Regions from separate parts of the Paenibacillus sp. FSL R5-0623 genome, predicted to be linked through region 1. Evidence: riboswitches for the same ligand, from Rfam matches in the RefSeq annotation. Region 1 holds a riboswitch; each other region holds the start of a gene.

The links. A riboswitch is a leader RNA that binds a small molecule or an ion and turns the genes downstream of it on or off. The one in region 1 is predicted to bind S-adenosylmethionine.
Region 2: another riboswitch for S-adenosylmethionine. It lies ahead of MKY92_RS24605 (methionine ABC transporter ATP-binding protein); the one in region 1 lies ahead of mmuP (S-methylmethionine permease).
Region 3: another riboswitch for S-adenosylmethionine. It lies ahead of metA (homoserine O-succinyltransferase); the one in region 1 lies ahead of mmuP (S-methylmethionine permease).

Annotation. Positions count from the first base shown of each region.
Region 1 covers NZ_CP150233.1:6,031,501-6,039,580, reverse strand. Annotated here, with positions in the region: gene MKY92_RS26545 (PAS domain-containing methyl-accepting chemotaxis protein) at 37-942, shown strand; gene MKY92_RS26540 (spore germination protein) at 1,092-2,804, shown strand; gene MKY92_RS26535 (GerAB/ArcD/ProY family transporter) at 2,839-3,939, shown strand; gene MKY92_RS26530 (Ger(x)C family spore germination protein) at 3,936-5,144, shown strand; SAM riboswitch class I at 5,215-5,316, shown strand; gene mmuP (S-methylmethionine permease) at 5,408-6,820, shown strand; gene mmuM (homocysteine S-methyltransferase) at 6,798-7,865, shown strand; gene MKY92_RS26515 (FtsX-like permease family protein) at 7,949-8,080, opposite strand, start outside.
Region 2 covers NZ_CP150233.1:5,587,704-5,595,783, reverse strand. Annotated here, with positions in the region: gene MKY92_RS24620 (thioredoxin family protein) at 1-220, shown strand, start outside; gene MKY92_RS24615 (heme A synthase) at 738-1,661, shown strand; gene MKY92_RS24610 (Cthe_2314 family HEPN domain-containing protein) at 1,853-2,569, shown strand; SAM riboswitch class I at 2,706-2,847, shown strand; gene MKY92_RS24605 (methionine ABC transporter ATP-binding protein) at 2,975-4,009, shown strand; gene MKY92_RS24600 (methionine ABC transporter permease) at 4,010-4,669, shown strand; gene MKY92_RS24595 (MetQ/NlpA family ABC transporter substrate-binding protein) at 4,745-5,584, shown strand; gene MKY92_RS24590 (DUF2167 domain-containing protein) at 5,709-6,707, opposite strand; gene MKY92_RS24585 (SDR family oxidoreductase) at 6,879-7,658, shown strand; gene MKY92_RS24580 (NifU family protein) at 7,797-8,042, opposite strand.
Region 3 covers NZ_CP150233.1:1,916,758-1,924,837, reverse strand. Annotated here, with positions in the region: gene MKY92_RS08925 (aldo/keto reductase) at 1-855, opposite strand, end outside; gene mqnC (cyclic dehypoxanthinyl futalosine synthase) at 1,087-2,223, opposite strand; gene MKY92_RS08915 (aminotransferase class I/II-fold pyridoxal phosphate-dependent enzyme) at 2,465-3,637, opposite strand; gene MKY92_RS08910 (PLP-dependent transferase) at 3,634-4,821, opposite strand; gene metA (homoserine O-succinyltransferase) at 4,846-5,763, opposite strand; SAM riboswitch class I at 5,997-6,120, opposite strand; gene corA (magnesium/cobalt transporter CorA) at 6,572-7,507, shown strand; gene MKY92_RS08895 (HRDC domain-containing protein) at 7,588-8,080, opposite strand, start outside.

The DNA of each region.
Region 1 (8,080 bases):
ATGAACTGTGGGGGTTATCAAGTGTCTGTATTAGATATGGAAAAGAAAGATGTTGTCACCGATGCAATGGTCATCAAGGCGATGGAGAAAAGTCTTGCTATCATTCGATTTGATCTGGATCGCCGGGTAACCTACGTGAATGAAGTCTTTGCCCAGACGATGGGATATACGGTAGATGAGATGTACGGCATGAAGCATCAGCAACTATGCTTCGGTCAATTTGCAAATACCCCGGACTATGATGCTTTTTGGAATAGCATATTTAATGGTGTCAGCTTCCAGGACAAGGTTGAACGCAAGGATGCAAAGGGAAATTCCGTATGGCTTGAGGCGACATATATGCCGGTGTACGATGAGACAAATCAGAAGATATTGGGTGTCTCCAAAATCGCCACCAACATTACCAACCGTCAGAACAACATTTCGGTCGTAGTGAATGAGCTAAAAGCGATGTCTCATGAACTAAATGGGCAGGCAGATGTAGGCATTGAACGGAGCCAGGAATTAATGTCCAGTATCTCCTATATCTCAGAGGTGTCCGCTACTAACCGTGCAACGCTGACTCATTTGCAGGAACAGGCCGGATCGATTCAGGGCGTGGTACGAACGATACGCGAGATTTCGTCTCAGACGCAATTGCTTGCGTTGAATGCTGCCATTGAGGCTGCACATGCAGGAGAATTTGGACGAGGATTCGATATCGTGGCTAAAGAAGTTAAGAAACTATCCGCAATGGTGGAGAGTTCGATTAACGAGATTCGTGATAGCGTTACCGGAATAACAAAGGAGATAGGTAATATCACAGGCGGTACCAAAAAAGTAGAAGAATATGTCGAGCAGAGCCAGAAGCAGATTGAGATCGCTCTGAATGATTTTACAGCAATTGCTGCATCAGCTCACTTGTTGGATGCCAAAGCGGAGCATGTGACCAGAATCGTATAAGAATATATAGTAATAGCGGTTCCTTACACAGGAACCGTTTTTTTTGTCGTTCAGTACACAAAAAAACGGGAATTATTGTGATCAAACGGGGACACAATACTTGGGAATACCTGCAGCTTCATCATGCAGAGAAATGTTGGGGTGGGAACATGTGGTCAACAATTGTATCCTACGTGCCGGATTGGACCATATGGATTCAGGCATTCTTGGTCCTTATCATACCGATCGGCATTACAGTAACCATGCGGTGGATCAATGCCGCCATTAAGCGTGGAACCTTCTCTCGTTCCGAGAAACCCTCCATATCCTCGAAAGATATTTCTCCTGCTACCGCGGGTCAGGGTCAGGGAACCGAAACAGGCCAATATGCCAATATTAAAATGACCGGCAAGTACAATACGGATCTGACCAGTGTAAGAGAAAGCTTTGGTCAAAATGCTGATGTGCACATTCGGGAATTTACCATTAGAGGTACCAATACAAGGGCAGCTGTCATCTATACCGAAGGCCTGGTAGATCAAGACTTAATCGATGATCACCTGATTACACCGTTAATGATGGAAGGCGTTCCAGAGCTTAAGCGGGAGGGGTTCCTCCATCCGGATAATGCACATTTACTGTCGGCCTATCTGCAAGATCAATTATTACCTGTCAGTCTGGTTGAGGAGACACAGTCCCTCCAAAAGGTCTCAGTTGGCGTGCTTTTTGGCAAGAATGCACTGTTGGTTGATGGATTGCCGGGGGCTCTATTAATTGGAGCTCATAAGATTAAAACACGTGGTGTGAATGAACCGGTGTCAGAGGGGCTGCTGCGTGGCCCCCGAATTGGTTTTACTGAACAGTTAAGTGATAATACAGGCATTTTGCGTCGGTATGGTAGTGATCAGAGCCTCTTTATTCAGAAGTATGAAGTAGGTTCACGGATCAAGAAAGATTTGGCTGTTGCCTATATTCAGGATATTGCTGATCCTAATCTCGTGGCGGAAGTCCAAAAGCGAATTGAAGAGATGGATATGGATTCCATGTTGGAATCTGGGTATGTTGAACAGCTCATCGAAGACAATACGCTCAGTCCGTTTCAACAAGTGTTGAATACAGAAAGACCAGACCGGGTGATGGGTGCTTTACTGGAAGGGCGAGTGGCTATTTTATTGGATGGGACGCCATTTGTCTTAATTGTGCCAGTGTCGTTTAGCATGTTGCTCCAATCTCCCGAGGATTATTATGAACGATGGATTCCTGGAACATTCCTGCGAATGCTGCGCTTTATGTCCGCCATGCTGGCCTTGCTCGCACCTGCGCTCTATATCTCTTTTATCTCGTTCCATCCGGGACTTATCCCAACCAAGCTGGTATTGACGATCATTGAAACGCGGACGGGAGTGCCGTTTCCTTCAATCATCGAAGTACTGATCATGGAAGTTTCGATCGAGATATTGAGGGAGGCTGGCATTCGTTTACCTAAGCCGATTGCACCCTCGCTGGGTATCGTTGGAGGTCTGATTATCGGCCAGGCGGCCGTACAGGCAGGAATTATAAGCCAATTCCTGGTCATCGTTGTTGCGGTTACCGCCATATCCTCCTTTACGATCCCTGTCTATAGTGCCGGCATCACACTGCGAATTCTGCGATTTGCTGCCATGTTTAGCGCAGCTGTACTCGGATTGTTTGGCGTGGTTATGTTCTTTCTCCTTATATGTACCCATCTGGCGAGACTCTCGAGCTTTGGCCTACCTTATGTTGCACCGGCCGTTCCTTATCACTTTGGGGAATGGAAGGATTTCTTTATCCGTGCTCCGCTAAATATGATGAGGAAGCGTCCCGAGATGTCTAATCCAATAGATAAAGACCGCAAAAAATAAATCAAGCAAATCACGAGGTATGAGGTGGGATGAAGTGAACGGTTCTGAAGGAAATATTAGCACAAGGCAGGCCGTCGTAGTTATTGTTAATTACATGCTTGGCGCGGGGATCCTGACCCTCCCCCGAACGACGAGTAAAGCTGTCGGAACACCGGATGTCTGGATCTCCATCATTTTGTCTGGACTGATTATCACGGGTGTCGGAATTATTCTGGTTACCCTGTGTCGCAGATTTCCGGAGAAAACAGTGTTCCAGTTCACCCGTGAGATTACGGGGAGCTGGATTGCTTACATATTGGGATTCGCCATGATTATTTACTTTATGGTGATTGCCGCATTCGAAATCAGGGTCATGGCTGAAGTGACAGGCATGTATTTGCTAGAGCGTACTCCGACATGGGCCATTGTGATGGTGTTTATGTGGATTGGCATATATTTGATCTCTGGTGGACTCGCCGTCATTGTGCGTGTATTTGAGATTATTTTGCCGATTACACTGATTATATTTGTGATTGAAATTTTGCTTAGTAATCAGTTATTTGAGATCGGCAATCTGAGACCCGTTCTCGGAGAGGGTATCATGCCAGTCCTCAAAGGTTTGAAACCTTCGCTGCTGGCTTACACGGGGTACGAAGTCATGTTTGTCATGACTGCATATATGAAAAACCCAAAAAAGAGCAATGTAGCCATGAGCTGGGGCATCATCATATCGACTATGATTTATCTGATTACTGTAGTGATGGTTGTAGGCAGTCTGTCACTCGACGGCATCAAAACACGTACTTGGCCCACGCTGGATCTCGTAAGAAGCTTTGAGATTCAAGGTTTAATCTTTGAGCGGTTCGAATCCTTGTTATTGGTCATCTGGATTATGCAGATCTTCTCGAGTTTCACGATCACACACTATTGTGCTTCGGTAGGTATTCGGGATTTGTTTCGTACAAAGAAAATCAAAGTCATTATGTACGCCCTTCTGCCAGTAATATATCTAACAGCATTGATGCCGAAAACCGTAGACGAAACCTTTGCACTGGGTGATATGTTGGGCAACTCATCCGTACTTTTGTTTGCCACTTTACCACTGTTGCTGCTGATAATAAGTCTGATTCGCAAAAAAGGAGGCAAACATGCATGATTCGTTTTTTTATGCGTTTACGTGTAGTTTATGCTCTGTCTGTCCTTCTGGTAATATCCGGATGCTGGAGCAGTAGGGAGATCGAGGAACTAAGTGTCTATGTTGGTCTCGGGATCGATATCGCGAAAGAAACAGAATTTGAGAAGGACATCGCTGCCCAGGGAGGAAAGTATCCAAAGAATAATTATATAACGGCTACCGTGCAGATTGCTCCTGGCACGGGCGGTTCGAACATTAAACAGAGCGGACAATCCGGTTCACCTGCTTCGGGAAAGACTTCCTACTCCAATGAACAGCTTACTGGAGATTCCTTGCTGCAAATCTTTCGTCAGTTCGCACTAAGGCGAGACCGTCCACTTATCGGACATCATCTAAAGGTCATCGTCGTCTCCAAGGATATTGCCAAAAAGTATGGTCTGGACCAGCTGCTGGATTTTGTACTTCGGGATAACGATATTCGTCCAAATTGTCTGGTGCTGATAAGTCACCATCGCGCCGTGGATGTCCTGACTTCGGATGATCCCTCTCGGATTCCAGCATTTTATCTAACAGGAATTACCGGTAATTCATACTTGTCCAACAAAATCCTGGACCCTGTTTTGCTCTCCAAATTAGATGCCCAAATGCAGTCTGGTTCCAGTTTCTTGCTCCAGAATGTACTGTACTCCAATGGAGAGGGCAAGTTCTCAGGTGGCAGCATATTCGATGGGAAAACAACTAAGTTTATTGGAGAACTAAGTCAAACGGATCTGGAAGGTTTATCGTGGCTCAGGCCTAAGGAAAAAGGAGGCGTCTTGAAGACTTACAACAAAGAGGGATTCACTGTTGTATATGAAATGAAAAAGAAGAAAACAAAAGTAATTCCCAAGGTTGTTGGCAATGATATTTCATTCCATGTAAAGACCGAATCCGAAGGCTGGTTAATGGAGGATTGGCATGCTCCGGAAAGAGAGGAAAAAGGGGCTTATCGCGGGGAACTGGAAAAAGAATTTGCTGAACTGGCGGAACAACAGATTCGTCAGGTGTTATACAAGCTGCAGCATACCTACAAAGTGGATGTTGCGGATTTTCGGGATAGCTTACGTATTAAAGAGCCCAAAACATGGAAGAAAGTCAAAGATGATTGGGATAACATTTTTAGTACCGTGCCAATTACGTACGATGTGAAGATTAGCATTACCAATCCGGGATCATCCACCGAATAGCGATGTGTTTCATTTATGATTTAAATGTTGACACATTCATGATAGATCGCTATATTAGTAAAAAATCATTTTCTTATCCAGAGAGGTGGAGGGACTGGCCCTTAGAAACCTCAGCAACAGATCTGAAGGATACTGTGCTAATTCCAGCGGGTGAAAGCCTGATAGATAGGAGCGTTTGTTTTTATTTGTCAGTAACGGCGCACTCTTTAGGCAGAGTGGGTCTTTTTTGTTTTTTCTGGATGAAGAAGTAGGGAGCAGCAGGTATGGAGAACAACAACGACAAAGGGCATTTTCAGCGGAAAATGCAGGCACGGCATGTGGTCATGCTCTCTCTTGGTGGAGTGATTGGAACAGGATTATTCCTAAGCTCGGGTTACACGATTCAGCAGGCTGGACCACTTGGGACCATTCTGTCTTATCTGATCGGAGCCATCGTTGTATATCTGGTGATGCTCTGTCTTGGTGAACTGTCTGTTCATATGCCAGAGACGGGAGCATTTCATAGTTATGCAGCCAAATATATCGGACCGGCAACAGGCTACACGGTGGCTTGGTTATACTGGTTAACCTGGACTGTTGCGCTTGGCTCCGAATTCACAGCCGCCGGATTGCTGATGCAGCGCTGGTTCCCATCGGTGAACGTATGGATATGGAGCGCGCTCTTTGCCCTGATGATCTTTCTGTTTAACGCTTTAACGGTGAAATTATTTGCGGAATCCGAGTTCTGGTTCTCATCTGTAAAAGTAGTGACTATCGTAATTTTCATTATTATCGGTGGCGCAGCCATGTTTGGGTTCATTCCGATGGCGGATGCTGAACCAGCGCCGTTTCTATCGAACATTACCGCATCCGGGTGGTTCCCTCATGGGGCTACAGCGATATTGATGACCATGCTTGCTGTAAACTTTGCCTTCTCAGGCACCGAATTAATCGGCATTGCTGCCGGTGAGACGGAGAACCCGGAAAAGACAATACCCAAAGCTATTCATACAACGCTGTGGCGTTTGGTTATTTTCTTCATCGGAACGATTATTATCTTGTCGGCCTTGCTGCCCATGTCGGATGCCAGTGTACTGGAAAGTCCGTTTGTAGCGGTAATGGAGCGGGTGGGTGTACCCTATGCAGCAGACATTATGAACTTTGTTATTCTGACGGCGATTCTCTCTGCTGCCAATTCAGGCCTGTATGCTTCTTCGCGGATGCTCTGGTCTCTGGCTGATAAAAAAACGATCTCCCCGTGGTTTGCCAAATTGACCAAACAGGGTGTGCCATTGAATGCACTTCTGATCAGTATGGTTGGTGGTGCGCTGGCTTTGCTGTCCAGTATCATTGCGCCAGGTACCGTGTATATTACACTGGTTTCCATTTCAGGTCTGGCTGTCGTTGCGGTATGGATGAGCATCAGCGCTTCCCAGTACATGTTCCGCAGACAGTATATCCGGGAAGGCCATGCGGTCAAAGATTTGGTCTACCGCACACCGCTGTACCCGGCTGTACCAATTATTTCATTTATATTATGTCTGGCTTCATGCATAGGTATTGCTTTTGACCCGACACAGCGAATTGCACTGTATTGTGGGCTTCCATTTATCGCAGTGTGTTACGCCGCTTATTATCTGACAGAACGTGTGAATAAGAAAAGAGGACAAGTACATGACGCTAGTACAACAGACTAACCCCATAGAACAGATCCTGCGTGAACATCCAGTCATGATTCTGGATGGAGCGTTGGCAACGGAACTCGAACAGCATGGATGTAATCTGGATGATCCGCTCTGGTCGGCTCGTGTGTTGCTCGAGAATCCGGATGTTATCGTTCAGGTCCATGCAGATTATTTTCGAGCAGGAGCCGACTGTGCGATTACATCCAGTTATCAGGCGACGGTGGATGGCTTCCGCAAGAGAGGGATTGGTGAACAGGCAGCACTGGAGCTGATCCGCAAGACGGTGGAATTGGCTGCTCAGGCGAGAGATGACGTATGGGCAGAAGTGCAGAGTAGTTTAATAGGGAGAGAAAGCTCAACAGGTCAGCTTGTAGAAGCTCCTTCGGTACGTGCCGAGACGGTGGAGAATGAGGAGCAAATAACAGATCGTACAGTAGATCACGAAGGAGATTGTACTCGTCCACGTCCAATTATTGCTGGGTCCGTTGGGCCGTACGGCGCCTATCTGGCGGATGGTTCAGAGTATGTAGGACATTACGGCGTGTCGGATGTGACGTTGGCTGCTTTCCATCGACCACGTATGGCAGCGTTGCTTGAATCAGGAGCAGATATTTTGGCTTTTGAGACGATTCCTTCCTTGCAGGAAGCACAGGTGCTGGTTGATGTACTGAAGGAGTTTCCTCATGCGTATGCCTGGTTATCTTTTTCTTTAAAAGACGGGACAAGCATCAGCGAGGGCACACCGCTTGAGGTATGTGCACAGAAGTTTGGCTCTGAGCCGCAGATTGCGGCGATTGGCCTGAACTGTGCTCCGATGGAAGTGGTGACGGAAGCAGTGGGTATTTTGAGCCGTACCAGCGATAAACCTGTTATTGTGTATCCGAACTCGGGAGAAGTATACGATGCGGCAACGAAGACGTGGAGTGGACAGGGTACATGTGGCAGTATGAGTGATGCTTCTGAGCAGTGGGTTGCGGCGGGCGCGCAAATTATTGGTGGTTGTTGCCGCACTACCCCACATCAGATTGGTGAACTTGCGAAGAAGTGGCGGAAATAGTTCTTATCATAATAACAAGCCCTTCCACATCCTATAGAGGTATGGAAGGGCTTGTTTTATTGTGTTAAGGCATCCTTATTACATTATTCGATAACCAGCATACGTGGCGATGCTTCCCGAATAATTCTTGAAGAGAACCATGAGCCAAGACTGGCTGCAATGATGGTTAGACAGGTGAACAGTACCATGCCACCCCAATGCAGGATCAGTGGAAG
Region 2 (8,080 bases), 440 kb from region 1:
TGAAGAGAAATATGCACGTGAACTGACTTTGATTGAGGTCGATGTGGATCAGGTTGGAACTGTTAGTGAAGAACAGAATATTCTTGGCATCCCAAGCTTTGTGGCGTATACAGATGGCCGCGAACTGGTACGGTATGTGAACAAGCTGCGCAAGTCGAGAGAAGAGATTGAGCAGTTCCTGGATCGCGCAGTTGAGGTGTACAACACGATCCATAAATGAAGTTATACAAGTTCAACTAATGAATATTCACACAGACACTCCGATGACAGAATAACCTTTTGATCCCTTTTATAAAGGGGGAAATCTGGGGATAAAGGCGAAGCATATGCTTCCGATGCAGCTTTCTTTCAGAAAGCTTTTAGCTTCGCTTCTTCTGGTTATTTCTGTCTTCTCCGTTATTGTGTAAATGTTTCATTGAACTTATATAAAAGTATGACAGGTTCATGTCGTAAAAGGGTATAATAAAAAGAACGCCATTTCTCTTGAAATAGGGAAATGGCGTTTGTGTGTTCGACATGTTCTATGTAAGAAACCTTTCTCTACATATCCTCAATGACCTGTGGGTCATTATTTCACCAGACGTTAACATTTTGTCACAAAGCGCGACGTCAATGAACATTTTATCCGGTATAATGAATTTAGTTGTGAAATAAGTGTCAAAGTACCGAAACAAGCGGAGAATATTCTTCGCCATCTTAAACCAACAGCGGGTGAGAAAAAATTGAAACACTTAACTTTGTTTAAATGGTTAACCGTATTAACCTGTCTTGTCATGTTTCTGGCCACTTTTGGTGGAGGCATTGTAACCAAAACGGAATCGGGCCTTGGCTGCGGAACGGAATGGCCTTTATGTAACGGAAAACTCGTTCCCGCACATACTGTGGCTTCACTCATTGAATATTCCCATCGCGCTGTGAGTGCACTGGCTGGACTGTTGTCCATTGCCTCGTTTGTGGCTTTTCTGCGATTCGGCAAGTCACGCCGTGACCTGCAATTGTTTTCTTTCTTAACTCTGGTATTTGTTATCGTCCAGGGAATCATGGGGGCTTTTGCCGTTGTCTTCTCCCAATCTTCAGCAGTCATGGCACTGCATTTCGGCTTTGCACTGATTGCTTTTGCCAGTTCCCTAATGATGGCGCTGGGCATAAGGCAGGAGGCCAAAGATGGTGGATTGGAGCGCCTGAATAAATACCCTCGGGTCACTAAAAAATTCAGGAATCTGGTCTGGTTCTCCACCATTTACACATATCTCGTGGTATACACGGGTGCATTTGTGAGCCACACGGATTCTGCCGGCGGATGTTCCGGATTTCCGCTCTGTAACGGGCAGATTATTCCTGAGCTTTCAGGTGGGGTAGCGGTTGCTTTTGCTCACCGTGCAGCAGCTGCGTCGCTCGTGATTGTTATCGCAATCCTGGGTCACTTCGCTTACCGTAATCATCCGGACAACAAGGAAATGCGTACTCTTGGTGTGGTATCCGTTGTTCTTATTCTGATGCAAGTAGTCATTGGTATTTTCATGATGGTGACAATGAACCGTCCTGAAGTATACATGTTCGTAGCTCTTGCTCATATGCTGGATATCGCCCTATTGTTCGGAGTCTTAACGTATATGAGTTTCCTGGTGTACAAGCTGCATCGCCCGGTTAATCGATTCTAAGACATAGCTCCATTCTTGTGGGCTAAACATGAAAGTTCACCATCCAGTGATGTACATCATTGGACAGGTGGACTTTGTTTGATGTCAGGGGGATCAGGGCAACCTATGGCAAGCAGCAATTACACGGAATGGATGATGTGTTACGTTTACGGTGATGAATTCTTGTTGATTTGGAAAAGAGGAGGTTAGATATGCTGCGAACGTTGTTGGGGGAAAAGCCACGTATAAACGAAGGTAAATTGAAGGCAGCGATGGACGCAATGGCGCATACGCTTGAGCTATTTCAGCGACAAATGCATGTGGACCATGATCCCACGCATGACTATCGGAAACTGTATGTGTGGACCCAGGGACTCATCTCCTCATTGGATGAACTGGAGCAAAGCTGTTTCGCTGCTGCACATTTTCGCAAAAAGGTCGTTGCAGGCTCAACAGACGATATGACCCCGGCAGAAAAAGCCGAGTATGCCCGGTATGTGTATTTCTACAAAGATGGCTTTATCCGCTGCTTTGCCATTCTGGATAAAGTGGGCACGGTATTAAATGAAATATTCCAGCTGAATACTTCCAATACCAAAGCGCATTTTTCTTATTTTACGGTGTTAAGGCAGTTCGATTATGCGAGGGAGCATCATGATCTTGCGTTGCAATTAATACAGATCAAGGACTCTTATCGTGAACCGATGAGCAAGCTGCGCAAACGACGTAATATGGAAATTCACTACATGAACTCTGAAATGCATGATGACCTGTGGCAGTTACATCAGACCCTGCAAGGTAAAGTGAAATTGGAGGATCTGAATCAGCATGTGCAGGAAATGCGTCAGGGCGTGGATATGGTCTGTGAAACGTTAACAGCCTCTTATAGTTATATCAACAAAATATGGAAAAGAAATAATTCCCTTTGACAAATCGGAATACTTGGAATATACTGAGTTTCAATTAGTATGTTACAGTGACAAAGATTGAACTGATATTTCAAAAGTTACGTTCACATTATAAAGCATAAACTACATGAACTTATAAAATCCTACAACAACATATTTCTTATCGAGAGCGGCGGAGGGACAGGCCCGATGAAGCCCGGCAACCGATTTGTAACGACATGATACATGTATCATTCGTTATAGATGTTAGGTGCTAATTCCTACAAAATGGTGCGAGACACGATTTTGGCAGATGAGAAGGTATATTCTTTCACGTAAAGAGCCCTCTTTGTATCTGCAAAGGGCTCTTTTTTTTGTACTTTAAGGGGAGTTTTCCTTTAGATCGGGTAAAGATACATGTAGGTGGTTGGAAAGGGGCAAGTGCGATTGATTGAATTAAAAGGTTTAACGAAAACGTACGGCAAAGGGGCAAAATCTACAACAGCGTTGTCCGAGCTGAATTTGAGCATCCAAAAGGGTGAAATCTACGGAGTGATTGGCCATTCCGGAGCGGGCAAAAGCACATTGATTCGCTGTATTAATTTGCTGGAACGGCCTACGGAGGGTGAAGTATGGGTTGACGGAATCAACCTGACTGAACTGAGCAAAACCGAATTGCAGCAACAGAGACGCAAAATCGGGATGATTTTTCAACACTTTAATCTGTTATCCTCGGCAACGGTATATGACAATGTAGCTTTTCCACTAAAGCTTGTGAATACACCCAAGGAAGCCATTGATCGCAAAGTGAAGGAAATGCTGGCACTGGTTGGTCTGGAGCACCATAGCAGCAAATATCCGGCTCAATTATCGGGTGGCCAGAAACAACGTGTAGGGATTGCGAGAGCACTTGCAAGTGATCCGAATGTACTTCTCTGTGATGAGGCTACTTCGGCACTTGATCCGCAGACGACAAATTCAATCCTGAAGTTATTACTCGACATTAATGAAAAGTATAACCTCACGATTGTACTGATTACACATGAGATGCATGTCATTCAGAACATCTGTGACAAGGTGGCTGTTATTCATCAAGGTGGCATTGTGGAACAGGGACCTGTAACAGAAGTGTTCCTGAAGCCGAAACATGCGATTACGCGGGACTTCATGATGCGTGACCATGAAGCTGGACTTGCTCTGGAAGAGACCGCTCTGGCGAATGCAGGCGTTGAATTGCAGGCAGGTGCTGCTTCCAAACTTGTGAAGATATCTTTTCTGGGTAACAAAACATATGAAGCGATTTTGTCCAGAACGGTACGTAAGACAGGCGTGGATTTTGCCATCCTGCAAGGAACAATCTCTACGATTAAACAGGTACCTTATGGACAGCTGACCGTTCGGTTCGAGGGTGATTCAAATGCGATTGATCGGACGATATCAGAACTAACCGCTGAGGGACTTGATGTGGAGGTGCTTCGTTAGATGGATTTTTCAACCGTTCGCTGGGAAGAGGTTGGTAAAGCTTCCATAGAGACACTGCAAATTTTGGGTGTATCAGGCTTGTTTACTGTTATCTTTGGTTTACCGCTCGGAGTACTGCTGTTCATGACAGCCCGATCTGCTTCGATCAAGTCACGGACGGTGTACATTATATTGTCCTTGATTGTGAATATTTTGCGCTCAGTCCCATTTATCATATTAATTGTTGCTCTTATTCCATTCACTCGTTCACTCGTCGGTACTGCTACAGGTGTGTTAGGGGTTATACCGCCATTAGTTATTTCAGCAGCTCCTTACTTTGCTCGATTGGTGGAGACGACGTTACGAGAAGTTGATCGGGGTGTCATTGAAGCGGCACAGTCGATGGGTGCATCGACCGGACAGATTGTAAGACGGGTATTACTGCCTGAAGCATTACCTGGTTTGGTTGCTGGGATTACCATTACCATTGTTACGCTTGTCTCTTACACAGCGATGGCGGGCATGGTTGGTGGTGGAGGACTGGGAACGCTGGCAATCAACTATGGGTATTATCGTTATCAAAATGAAATCATGATTATATCCGTAGTATCGATGATCATTCTTGTGCAAATTCTCCAGATGGCTGGAGATCGCTTGGTTACATTTTTCACCAGGAAATAACACATAGATAACATGATGGATATGCAATAATGCGGACGCCACATGACAAAAATGATTAGAGAAGGGGTTTTACACATGAAAAAATGGTCTTTTGCTTTACTTAGTCTTATGTTGATTGCGGTTCTCGCAGCTTGCGGAAACAACAAGGACTCGGATAGCGGCGCAGACAATTCAGCAGGTGCACCACGCACGGTTGAATTGAAAGTTGGAGCTTCACCCACACCACATGCAGAGATTCTGGAAAGCATCAAGCCTGAACTGGAAGCACAAGGTATTCGTTTGCAAGTCGTTACATTTAATGACTATGTTCAACCCAACCAGCAGCTTGCTGACAAAAAATTGGATGCAAACTTCTTCCAGCATCAGCCTTACCTGGATACAGAAAATAAAGAACGTGGATTCAACCTCGTTGCTGTAACACCTGTTCATGTTGAACCTTTTGGCGGCTACTCCAAGAAGATTAAGTCTTTGGATGAATTGGCAGACGGCGCAAAAGTAGCGATTCCGAATGACCCATCGAATGGTGGACGTGCCCTATTGTTGCTCGCGAAGGAAGGCATTATTACGCTGAAAGACAACACAAATATTGCATCTACGATTCAAGATATCACAGCCAATCCGAAGAACCTGGATATCATTGAGCTGGATGCAGCCATGATGCCTCGTCAATTGGATGAAGCGGATCTGGTATTCATCAACGCCAACTATGCACTCGAAGCGAACCTGAATCCGGCGAATGATGCTTTGCTGATCGAAGATCTGCAAGGTAACCCATATGCAAACATCCTCGTTTCCCGTGAGGATAACAAGGATGCAGATGCAATTCAAAAACTGGCTGCTGCTTTGCACTCCGAAGAAGTAAAAACATTCATCAAAGAACGTTATAAAGGTGCAGTTGAACCTGCAACTGAATAATTCACGATATGTATGATATGATGTGAAGCTATTAAGAATAAGCCGTATGTCTCTCCAGAAGAGATATACGGCTTATTTTATGTTTCCTAAGTCTGTGCTGATGTGGGGATCAATAAGGGAAGGGTTAGGGCTTATCTTGTTTCTCCGCGTTGGATGGATGCCCAGATTGGCGGTAGTAGGATAATTCATTCTGATCAGCATACTGCTGCTCATCTGCTTCTTGCAGGTACGTCCTCTCGGAGGGAGAGAGTGTTTCTTCTTCTGCGTGTGAGCTTTTGAGCTTGTATCTGATCCAACCGATTAGTCCAAGAAGGACAACCAGGATCAAAGCCCATCCTTTTTTGAGCAAAAGAAGAGCACTGAATTTCTGGGAAGCCGTGTACCCGATCCCGCCCATCAGAAGACTGTTGAGTCCTATGGTGGATGTTTTGTCAGTCGAAGCATTGTACTCCTCGTAGGTATATCCTGCATTGATGCTAAGTTGATTAAGGACAGTTTCCTCGAATTCCTGGCGGCTCTGTTGAAAGTTGGCCGTATCTGTAACCAGAATGGCTGTGATGTACCCTTCGCGTGTCAGGAGTTTTACATTGTAATTGACCATGGATTGCTGATCAGCATTCTTAAAACCAAGGGAGTAAACCAACTGATGTTTGGTACTGTCATATGCCGGTTCGATTTCCCACCCCGTTATGTACGTTCTATATTCAGGATCAAGTTCTCTGTTATCTTCTTCTGTGCCTCGGATATAACTGCTTAACAGTTCTTCGGCACTCAAATTTTGATCGTCATCATGGATATGACCTGTTTTCACGTACTCAAACACAACATACCACGAGCCGAATTCACTATTGCTGGTTAGGCTTCCGATTTCATTCCCGTTAGGCTTCCCATCACTGTTAAGTATCGAGCGTTGGGTATTGGCCTTATCCAGATAGGAATGGCTCTCAGGGACTTCCAGGGTGGCCTTACCGTCCAGAGAGACAGATGCTGGTCCAGTAATCCAATCATACTCATCAGGTGTTTGTTCAGTCTCATTTGCGGCTGATACCTGTAAGGCACTAGAGACTGTGAACAAACTCAACATTAAAAGTGTAAGAAATGATATCCATCTTTTGTTATTCATTCATGTAGAGGTCCTTTCGGGTTATATCCTCGACAGTACCATAGGTGTTTGATTTCGATCAAGATATATTTGGAATTAAAGGTGGATAATCCCTTGTGGATAAGTGAGTTGTAGGAGGACGATAAATCTTTTATACTGGATAGTGACTGCTCTTTGAAGAGGGGGATGAACGTGAAGGGAAAGATTGCCCTCATAACGGGAAGTGCCAAAGGTCTTGGTAAAATGACGGCCCTCAGTCTGGCAGATCAAGGGTGTCATATTGCCCTTAACTATGTACACAGCAGAACAGAAGCTGAGGCTTTAAAGGCTCAGATTATAGCCAAGGGTGTGCGGTGCATTGCCATCCAGGCTGATATATCCAAGGTGGAAGATATCTCTTCATTGGTTGAGCAGGTGGAAGGCAACCTGGGCAGCATTGATATTTTGGTGAATAACGCGGGTCCATTTGTCCGTGAACGACGATTATTTGCGGATTATTCTGAAGCTGAGGTCCAGATGCTTGTGCAGGGAAATCTGTTGGGACCGATGTTACTGGATCAGCGTGTATTGCCAGAGATGAGACGCAAGCAATGGGGACGCATTATCCATTTTGGCTTCAGTCATGCTGGAGAAGCGAGATCCTGGCCTCATCGCGCCGTATATGCGGCTGCCAAGGTGGGTCTGGTATCTTTTACAAAGACACTCGCGGTTGAAGAAGCCCCGTATGGAATTACAGTTAACATGGTATGTCCAGGTGACATTCGTGGTGCGAACAAAGAGAAAACGATTGATGAAATGGCAGGCATCACCGACGAGGAAACGCCAAGAGGGCGTCCAGGCAGCGGTGAAGATATTGCACGAGTGATTACGTATCTGTGCCTTGATCATTCCGATTTTATAACAGGCAACATTATGGATGTATCTGGAGGACTTGATCCGATTCGTCCAACCATACAGCGCGAGGATACTTAAAAGGTGAATTGAAGGATTGTACGTGGAAACCCGTCAAAGGGACAGATGAAATGGACTCTCTGCATATGCACACAAAAAAAGAGCCCTTCGCTCCATGCGAAGCGAAAGGCTCTTGAGGTTTATTTCGTGAAGGATTGATTAGAATACTTGTACGACTTCTTGTACACCCTCTACTTCTTCGAGAAGGGCACGTTCAATCCCGGCCTTTAAGGTAATGGTGGAGCTTGGGCAACTGCCGCAGGCACCGACCAGTTTCAGCTTAATGATGCCGTCCTCCACGTCGACCAGTTCCACGTCACCGCCATCGCGCTGCAGGAACGGACGAAGTTTATCAAGCACATCAGATACCTCATCATACATGGTGCTTTGTGCGTTTTCGCTCATATTGTTCAACTCCTTTCCTTCCTATATTATATTACAAA
Region 3 (8,080 bases), 2.9 Mb from region 1:
CAGGCTCTGATCGATCGGTTCCTCTATCCAGGCTGCATTATTGAGGATATTGCGCTGGCTGGCACTGCTCACCAGTGTTGTCGGAATTCGTTCATTCGACGTGGAGAATTGCACGGCCAGCTTGGCAATGTCACTGCCTTGTTCTGCACAGAAGCGGGCAGCCTTCAGGCAGAGCTGTTTCACCCGATCATCTGCCGGATGCCAGGCAGGAGCACCACGGGTACTCAACAAGCCCATAGAAAGAGGCGAAGCATTGACAAGGCCCATTTCTTTTTTTTCCAACAAGGGCAATAACGACAATAATGAGGTATCATTCAATGAATAATGACAATACGAGATGATCGCATCCGCATCGATCTGTGGCAGAACCTTCTCGAACAACGGCAAGGGTAAACCACAAATGCCCGCATGTCGTATAACTCCCTGCTCTTTCAGACGCAGCAACGTTGGAAAAGCTTCTTCGATAATAATCTCTGCTGGGACAAATTCAATATCATGTAAGAATAAAATATCAATATAGTCTGTATGCAATCGATCCAGGCTCTCTTGCACACTATTCAGAATTCGCTGACGTGAAAAATCAAACTCATTTTCCCCATACCGTCCGGCTTTGGTTGATAACATATATGAACTGCGCGGCAAGCTGCGAATGGCCTCACCCAACACTGTCTCCGCCTTTGTCTGCCCGTAGTAAGGCGAAACGTCTATGTAATTCATCCCCGCATCTACGGCCGCATGTACAGTGCGAATCCCTTCGTCCCGGTCAATGTCACGAAATACAGAACCGAGGGAGGATGCTCCAAAGCTCAATACAGGTACGTTCAGTTCCGTCTTGCCAAGTATTCTTCTCTTCATCGGTTTACCCCTTCCAGCGTGTCTGACTACACAAGTTCCCTTTCATTGTAACAGTTCAATTTCAATATAAAATATCGGCAATTGCGTAACATGTACTGTTTGATGACCTCGAACCGCAGAAAGAAATCAAAAAGCCCGCCGTCTCTCCAAACAGAGTAGTCAGCGGGCTTAGCTTCATAAATACTTATCTAACGATCAGCAGTTATGGAAGTAGTATTCAAATCATCAGGATTAGTTCTGCATTACGAAATCTTCATGCACGGAATTCTCTTCGTCGAACATGCGCACAATCTCGTATCGAGTGTTACGTTGTGCCGGGATATAACCGGACTCCCGAATCAAACGGAGAATGGATTCAATGTTAACTTTATAAGTTGCACCAGCAGCAGATACAACGTTCTCTTCAATCATCGTGCTACCGAAGTCATTACAGCCAAATTCAAGCGACTTCTTACCGATCTCCGGACCCATGGTAACCCATGAGGATTGGATGTTCTTGATATTATCCAGCACCAGTCGGCTGATGGCTACAGTCTTCAAGTACTCTTCCGGAGTCTGACGCTCCAGCTTAAGGTTGGTATTGTCTGGCTGGAAAGTCCAAGGAATGAATGCCAGGAAACCTTCGGAGTCATACTTGTTCGCAATACATTCGTCCTGAGCTTCACGTACACGGAGCAAGTGTAATGCACGCTCTTCCATCGATTCACCAAGTCCGATAACCATCGTTGCCGTGGTGTTCATACCGATGCGGTGTGCAGTTTGCATAACGTCCATCCAATCCCGCCATGAACCTTTCAAGCGGCTGATCTTCCGACGTGTGCGGTCATCCAGAATTTCAGCGCCGCCGCCAGGCAAGGAATCCAGTCCAGCTTCGTGAATAGCACGAACAACCTCTTCCAATGTAAGGCCATCGGATACTTCAACCATTTTCATAATCTCCGCTGGGGAGAAAGAGTGCATCGTGATGTTTGGGAAACGCTCTTTGATGGCTTTCAACAGGTCTGTGTAATAGCTGAAAGGCAAGTTTGGATTCGTTCCACCTTGCATCAAAATCTCGGTACCATTCACATCTTCCGTTTCCTGAATCTTCTGGAAAATAACTTCGTCTGGAAGTACATAACCTTCATCCGAGCCAGGTCTGCGGTAAAAAGCACAAAAACGGCAGTACACATCACACACGTTCGTGTAGTTGACGTTACGCCCGATTACAAATGTTCTGTATGGTTCAGGGTGCATGCGTTTCATAATGACATTAGCAGCAGCCCCGATTTTGTCCACTTCATTGGATTCAAATAGCTGAATCGTGTCTTCCAAGTCCAAACGTTCGCCCCGAAGGGCTTTATCTAAGATACGGTCTACCGTACTCATCGTAAAAAAGCCTCCCTCATGAAGAGAAATTATATAACGATCCGTCCCAACTTGTTCAAGAGAAGCAAGTTCTGGTGGCAACATCGTATTTCTGTACTCCACATATCGTAACACAGGTTACATGTGAAAAAAAGCACCTTATGTACAGGTGCTTTAAAAATAAGTAAAAATTTTTACATATGGAAAAGAATTATTTCGAACTTAAGTGATACGCTTCGGCGTATTCAATCATCCACTTTTGCTATGATTCCTGAAGTGCTTGTTCCAAATCTACAATCAGATCTTCGATATCTTCCAGACCTACAGAGAAGCGCAGCAACCCATCTGTAATGCCACGGTCACGGCGAACCTCAGCCGGCATTGCAGCGTGAGACATCATCACTGGGTAGGACAGAATACTCTCCACAGCTCCCAAGCTTACAGCAACAATGGGGAGCTTCACCCGGTTAAGAACTGCTTTTGCGCGATCACCTGAACCGACGTCAAATGAAACGACAGCTCCATATCCTGTGGACTGGCGCTCATGTGCCTCACGGCCCGGATGATCCTCCAGTCCAGGATAAAAGACAGCGGTAATATCACTGCGCTCATTAAGCCATGCCGCCAGTTTGGCTGTGCTCCGTTCACTATGAGCCATGCGAGCTCCCAAGGTTTTCATCCCGCGCATCAGAAGCCAGGATTCTTGTGCCCCGAGTACAGTTCCAAGTCCATTTTGCAACTGTTTCAGTTGTACGCCAAGTGATTCCGTGCGAGCAACGGCTAACCCTGCCAGTACATCACTGTGACCTCCGAGAAACTTCGTAGCACTATGTACGACGATGTCCACACCAAGCTCAATTGGACGCTGATAGTACGGTGTCATAAAGGTGTTATCCAGAATCGTGATCAGGTCATGTTCCTTCGACCAGTCAGTTACAGTAGCGATATCCGTAATTCGCAGTGTAGGGTTGGATGGTGTTTCCATATAAACTGCCTTGGTGTTTGGCTTGAGTGCCGCTTTTACTTCATCTATATTGGTCATGTCTACAAAGGTTGTCTCGATCTGCATACGGCTTAATATGGAAGTAAGCAAACGATACGTACCTCCATATACGTCTTCCGTTACAATCATGTGGTCCCCTGCGGAGAACATCATGAACACGCTTGATATCGCAGCCATCCCCGAAGAATAGGCGAAGCCTCGTGCGCCGCCCTCCAGCAATGTGATGTAATCTTCCAAAGCCTGACGTGTCGGATTACCCGAACGACTGTAGTCATGCTGAGGCGGATTGAAGATATCAAAATGATGGAACGTTGATGCTTGATAGATCGGTACACTGGAGGCTCCAGTCGTTTTGTCAATCTCATCGCCGAAATGAAGCAACTTGGTATCAAATTTCAACTCGGAATTGGGCTTGTTGTTGGACTCACTCATGAGTGCACGCCTCCTTCCACTTCCTGCTGTGCAGCTGTCAGAGCATTGCCGAGATCTGCAATCAGATCATCCGCATGTTCAATGCCCACGGAGAACCGGAGCAGACGGTCATCCACACCTACGGCTTCACGAATTTCAAGCGGAATATCCGCATGAGTCTGTACTGCCGGATAAGTCATGAGTGATTCGACTCCGCCGAGACTTTCGGCAAAAGCAATGAGTTTGATATGACGCAGCAACGGTTCAACATAACGTGCATCCTTCACTTTGAAAGAGAAGATACCTGTGTTACCCGTGGATTGTTTGTTCTGTATCTCATACCCCGGATGATCGGATAGGCCTGGATGATACACTTCCACCACCGCTGGGTGTTCAAGCAAGTATTTGGCAATGGTAAGTGCATTGTGCTCATGACGCTCCATGCGAAGAGCCAGCGTTTTCATACCTTTCATCAACTGGTAGGAGTCACTTGGAGATAATACCGCTCCAATGGAATTATGCAGGAACGCCATCTCTGCAGATAACGCCTCACCCTTGGTTATAATTAGTCCCGCCAGCACATCATTGTGTCCGCCCAGATATTTGGTAGCACTATGAATGATGATATCGGCACCCAGTTCAATCGGACGTTGGAAAAATGGAGTCAACAACGTGTTGTCAACAATGGTCAACAGGTTGTAACTTTTCGCCCAGGAAGCAACGGCTTCCACATCGGTGATCATCATCAGTGGATTGGTTGGTGTCTCAATAAATACAGCTTTGGTATTCGGCTGACGAACCTTCTCCAGTGCTGCAAGGTCATTCGTGTCCACATAACTAGCAGTTACGCCGAAACGGGACAGAATACGTTCCAGCAGACGATAGGTTCCACCATACAGATCCAGCGATACAATCAGATGATCCCCTTGACCAAACATGGCAAAGATCGTTTGCAGCGCGGCCATTCCCGAGCTACAGGCAAACCCTGCATCACCGGACTCCAGCGCTGCGGCGGCTTCTTCCAATACTTTACGGGTTGGATTAGTCGTACGAATATAATCAAACCCCGTGCTTTGTCCAAGCTTCGGGTGGCGAAACGCAGTGGATTGATAGATCGGAAAGTTAATGGCGCCTGTTACCGGTTCATTGATGGACCCAATTTGTGCTAAGCGGCTTTCGATTTTCAACTTGTTGTTGTCTTCCATTGCTGCATCCTCCTGTAATCTCGATTAGATTTGCGGGCCAATATCGTAAGGTGTTTCTTGATACACATAGTAATTGAGCCAGTTAGAGAATAATAAGTTGGCATGAGCGCGCCAAGTAGCCGGTGGCACACGGGAAGGGTCGTCATTCGGATAATAATGCCTAGGCAATGCGATATCCAACCCTTTGGCTGCATCCCGGTCATACTCCCACTTTAATGAGAACGGGTCATACTCGGCATGTCCTGTGGCAAAAATCTGTTTGCCGTCTTTGGTAGCAACCAGGAAGATCCCCGCTTCCTCGGATTCAGCCAAAATCTCTAAATTCTCATTATTTTCAATATCTTCGCGTCTCACTTCCGTATGACGGGAATGTGGAACGTTGAATACTTCATCGAATCCACGCAACAATGGAACATGTGGTTTATTGATGGTATGTGGGAAAACGCCAAAACACTTTTCATCAAGTGCAACCTTGGGTACGTCAAAATGATGGTATAAACCTGCCTGGGATGCCCAGCATATGTGGAGGGTTGAAGTCACATTGGTTTTGGTCCATTCGAAGATCTCCTGGATTTCATTCCAATAGTTCACGTCTTCGAAATCCATCTGTTCCACCGGGGCACCCGTAATGATCATTCCATCGAAACGGCGGTGCTCAATCTCATCAAAGGTTTTATAGAACAGATCCAAATACTCCTGAGACGTATTCTTCGACGTATGGGATTTGGGATGTACGAGAACGACATCCACCTGAATAGGCGTGTTTCCCACCAGACGAAGCAATTGTGTTTCGGTCGTTTCCTTTGTGGGCATCAGGTTTAATATAGCGATACGGAGTGGACGAATATCCTGCTGATATGCAGAAGTTTCATCCATGACGAAGATATTCTCTCCTTCAAGTACTTCTTTTGCTGGCAGAGTATCGGGTATTTTGATTGGCATAATAATCTAACTCCTCCTTGTGCATAGATAGATGCAGCCACCCTGGCTTGATGTCTTCACATCAATACAGTTATAGACTGCCTTGAGCTTGTGAAAACATTGAATTGCTCTTTCATCCAACGTTACAAACAACCTCAAGTTCCTTAGCGAAAATCACTGCTGAGAAGTCGGGGCATATAACAAAGACCTTCCTCGGATTCGAGAAAGGTCATATGTAAAAAAGATATGCGCCTCTCTCATCTCTCAGTTACAACAGTGCCACTTGACACTTAGTCGCTGCAAGAATTAGCACCGTGCGGTATACCGCCGGTTGCCGGGTTTCATCGGGCCAGTCCCTCCACCTACTCTTGATAAGATTTCGCTGTATTAGATTGTAATTAAATATGGTTCACCGTCTACTTTATTACATTAATGCCCTCACGTCAAGATGCAGTTCGATGTCTGCTTCCCAGATCGGAACCGTTCATCATCCGTTGTCATACACTGCCTCAGGGCGCGAAATAGACACATTTTTGCGCTTGAAAGCACCTTGTACCAGCGGTATACTAAACAAGGTGTTATAAACCCTTATGTGAGAGGTGACATATTAAATGGATGGCGACCCGAGGCCTGACTGGCAGCCGAATTCCGACAAACTGCATAGAGAATTGACATCAGCATGCCGGCAGCGGGACGTGACTTCCGTTTGATTATATAGTGAACGCAGCCCTGATCTCCAGGCTCCGCTGCCGACCGGCTGATTTGTTCTTTTTGCGCCCATAATGATAATATCCGCCAAGTTGGCGGGTGCAGAAGGAGTAGATTAACGATGAAAATCCGGTTGGTAAACAACGGTGTATTTATTCCGGTGGACGACATTCAGCAGGCGCTGACTCCACCAGCGGAAGGATTTTACTGGATTGATGCAGACGTAGACGATTTGGCGGTACTTCAGCCGCTGTTCTTGATGCATGATCTGGCTGTGGAAGACTGTCTCAGTGACGAAGAACAACGTCCGAAGATTGAAATTTATGAGAACCATTATTTTATTGTGATTAATAGCATCCGTTTCGATGATGAAGAGATATTTCTACGTGCGGTCAACTTATTCCTCGGCAGACATTTCATTATTAGTGTTACCAAACAAAAGGTCAGCGAATTGCGCACACTGAAACCAATCCTGTGGGAACAGGAAATCAGTACACCGGATCGTCTGCTGTATTTGCTGGTTGACTTGATTGTTGATAATTATTTCACCGTAGGTGATCGAATTGAAGCACGGATCGAGAAGCTTGAGGAAGACATTCTGATGCACACCAAAAAGTCACATCTAAATGAGATTATCGGGCTGCGCAGTGAGATTCTGTGGCTGAAAAAAGTGCTTGGACCTCAGAAAGAGGTCATTAACACCCTGAACAAAAAAGATCTGCGTCTCATCGATGATCAACTGCAAAAGTATTTCAGTGACATCTATGAGAATGCTGTTAAAATATCTGAAACCTTTGAGACTTATCGCGACCTGATGGGCAACTTGCGAGAAGCCTACCAATCCAGTATTGCGAACCGGGCGAATGAGATCATGCGTGTATTTACCGCCATTACCACGGTCTTCATGCCGCTGACGGTCATTACGGGTATATACGGCATGAACTTTACGAATATGCCAGAGCTTAACTGGAAATACAGCTATTTTGTTGTGATTGGCCTGATGGTTACCCTGGGCCTGAGCATGTTCTTCATTTTCCGCAAGAAAGACTGGGTATGAACTCATATGAAATAACAAAGACGAAGCGCTCCTCCGGGAGAAACGCCTCGTCTTTTTTCATTTCTTTTTATTTCTGATCATTAACCAACATTCTTCTCTGTCTCTGCGTGCCGACGAAAGCGGATTCGAATCATACGCAGTCTTTCATAGACCTGCTCCAGACTTCCTCCATCGGGTTTCTCTCCTCCATACACCTTATGTAATACTGGCTTCAGGAACGTATCTCCCAGCTCCTCATACGCACTCCATACGGCCTCTTGTTCGTTCTCTGGCATCACTGCCAGCTCCACATCAAGAAGACAATCAATGTCATAACCTTCGAGATCTAGTGTCTCCAACAGCTCAATCAATTCGCGTCGGGATAATCCGGATCGATTAACAATCTCTTCTAACGTATATCCTTCCTTCATGCCTTCAAGCACCTGCTTGCGCGTGGTGAACTTATCCAGTTCTTGCTTGTACTTCTGCTCTCTCTGCTTGTATAACCAACTCTCATACTCTTCTTCCTTCAGCGCCGTATATACCCAGTCCAGCGGGAATGTCGTTGAACGCTCCAACCCGCTTGTAATCTCC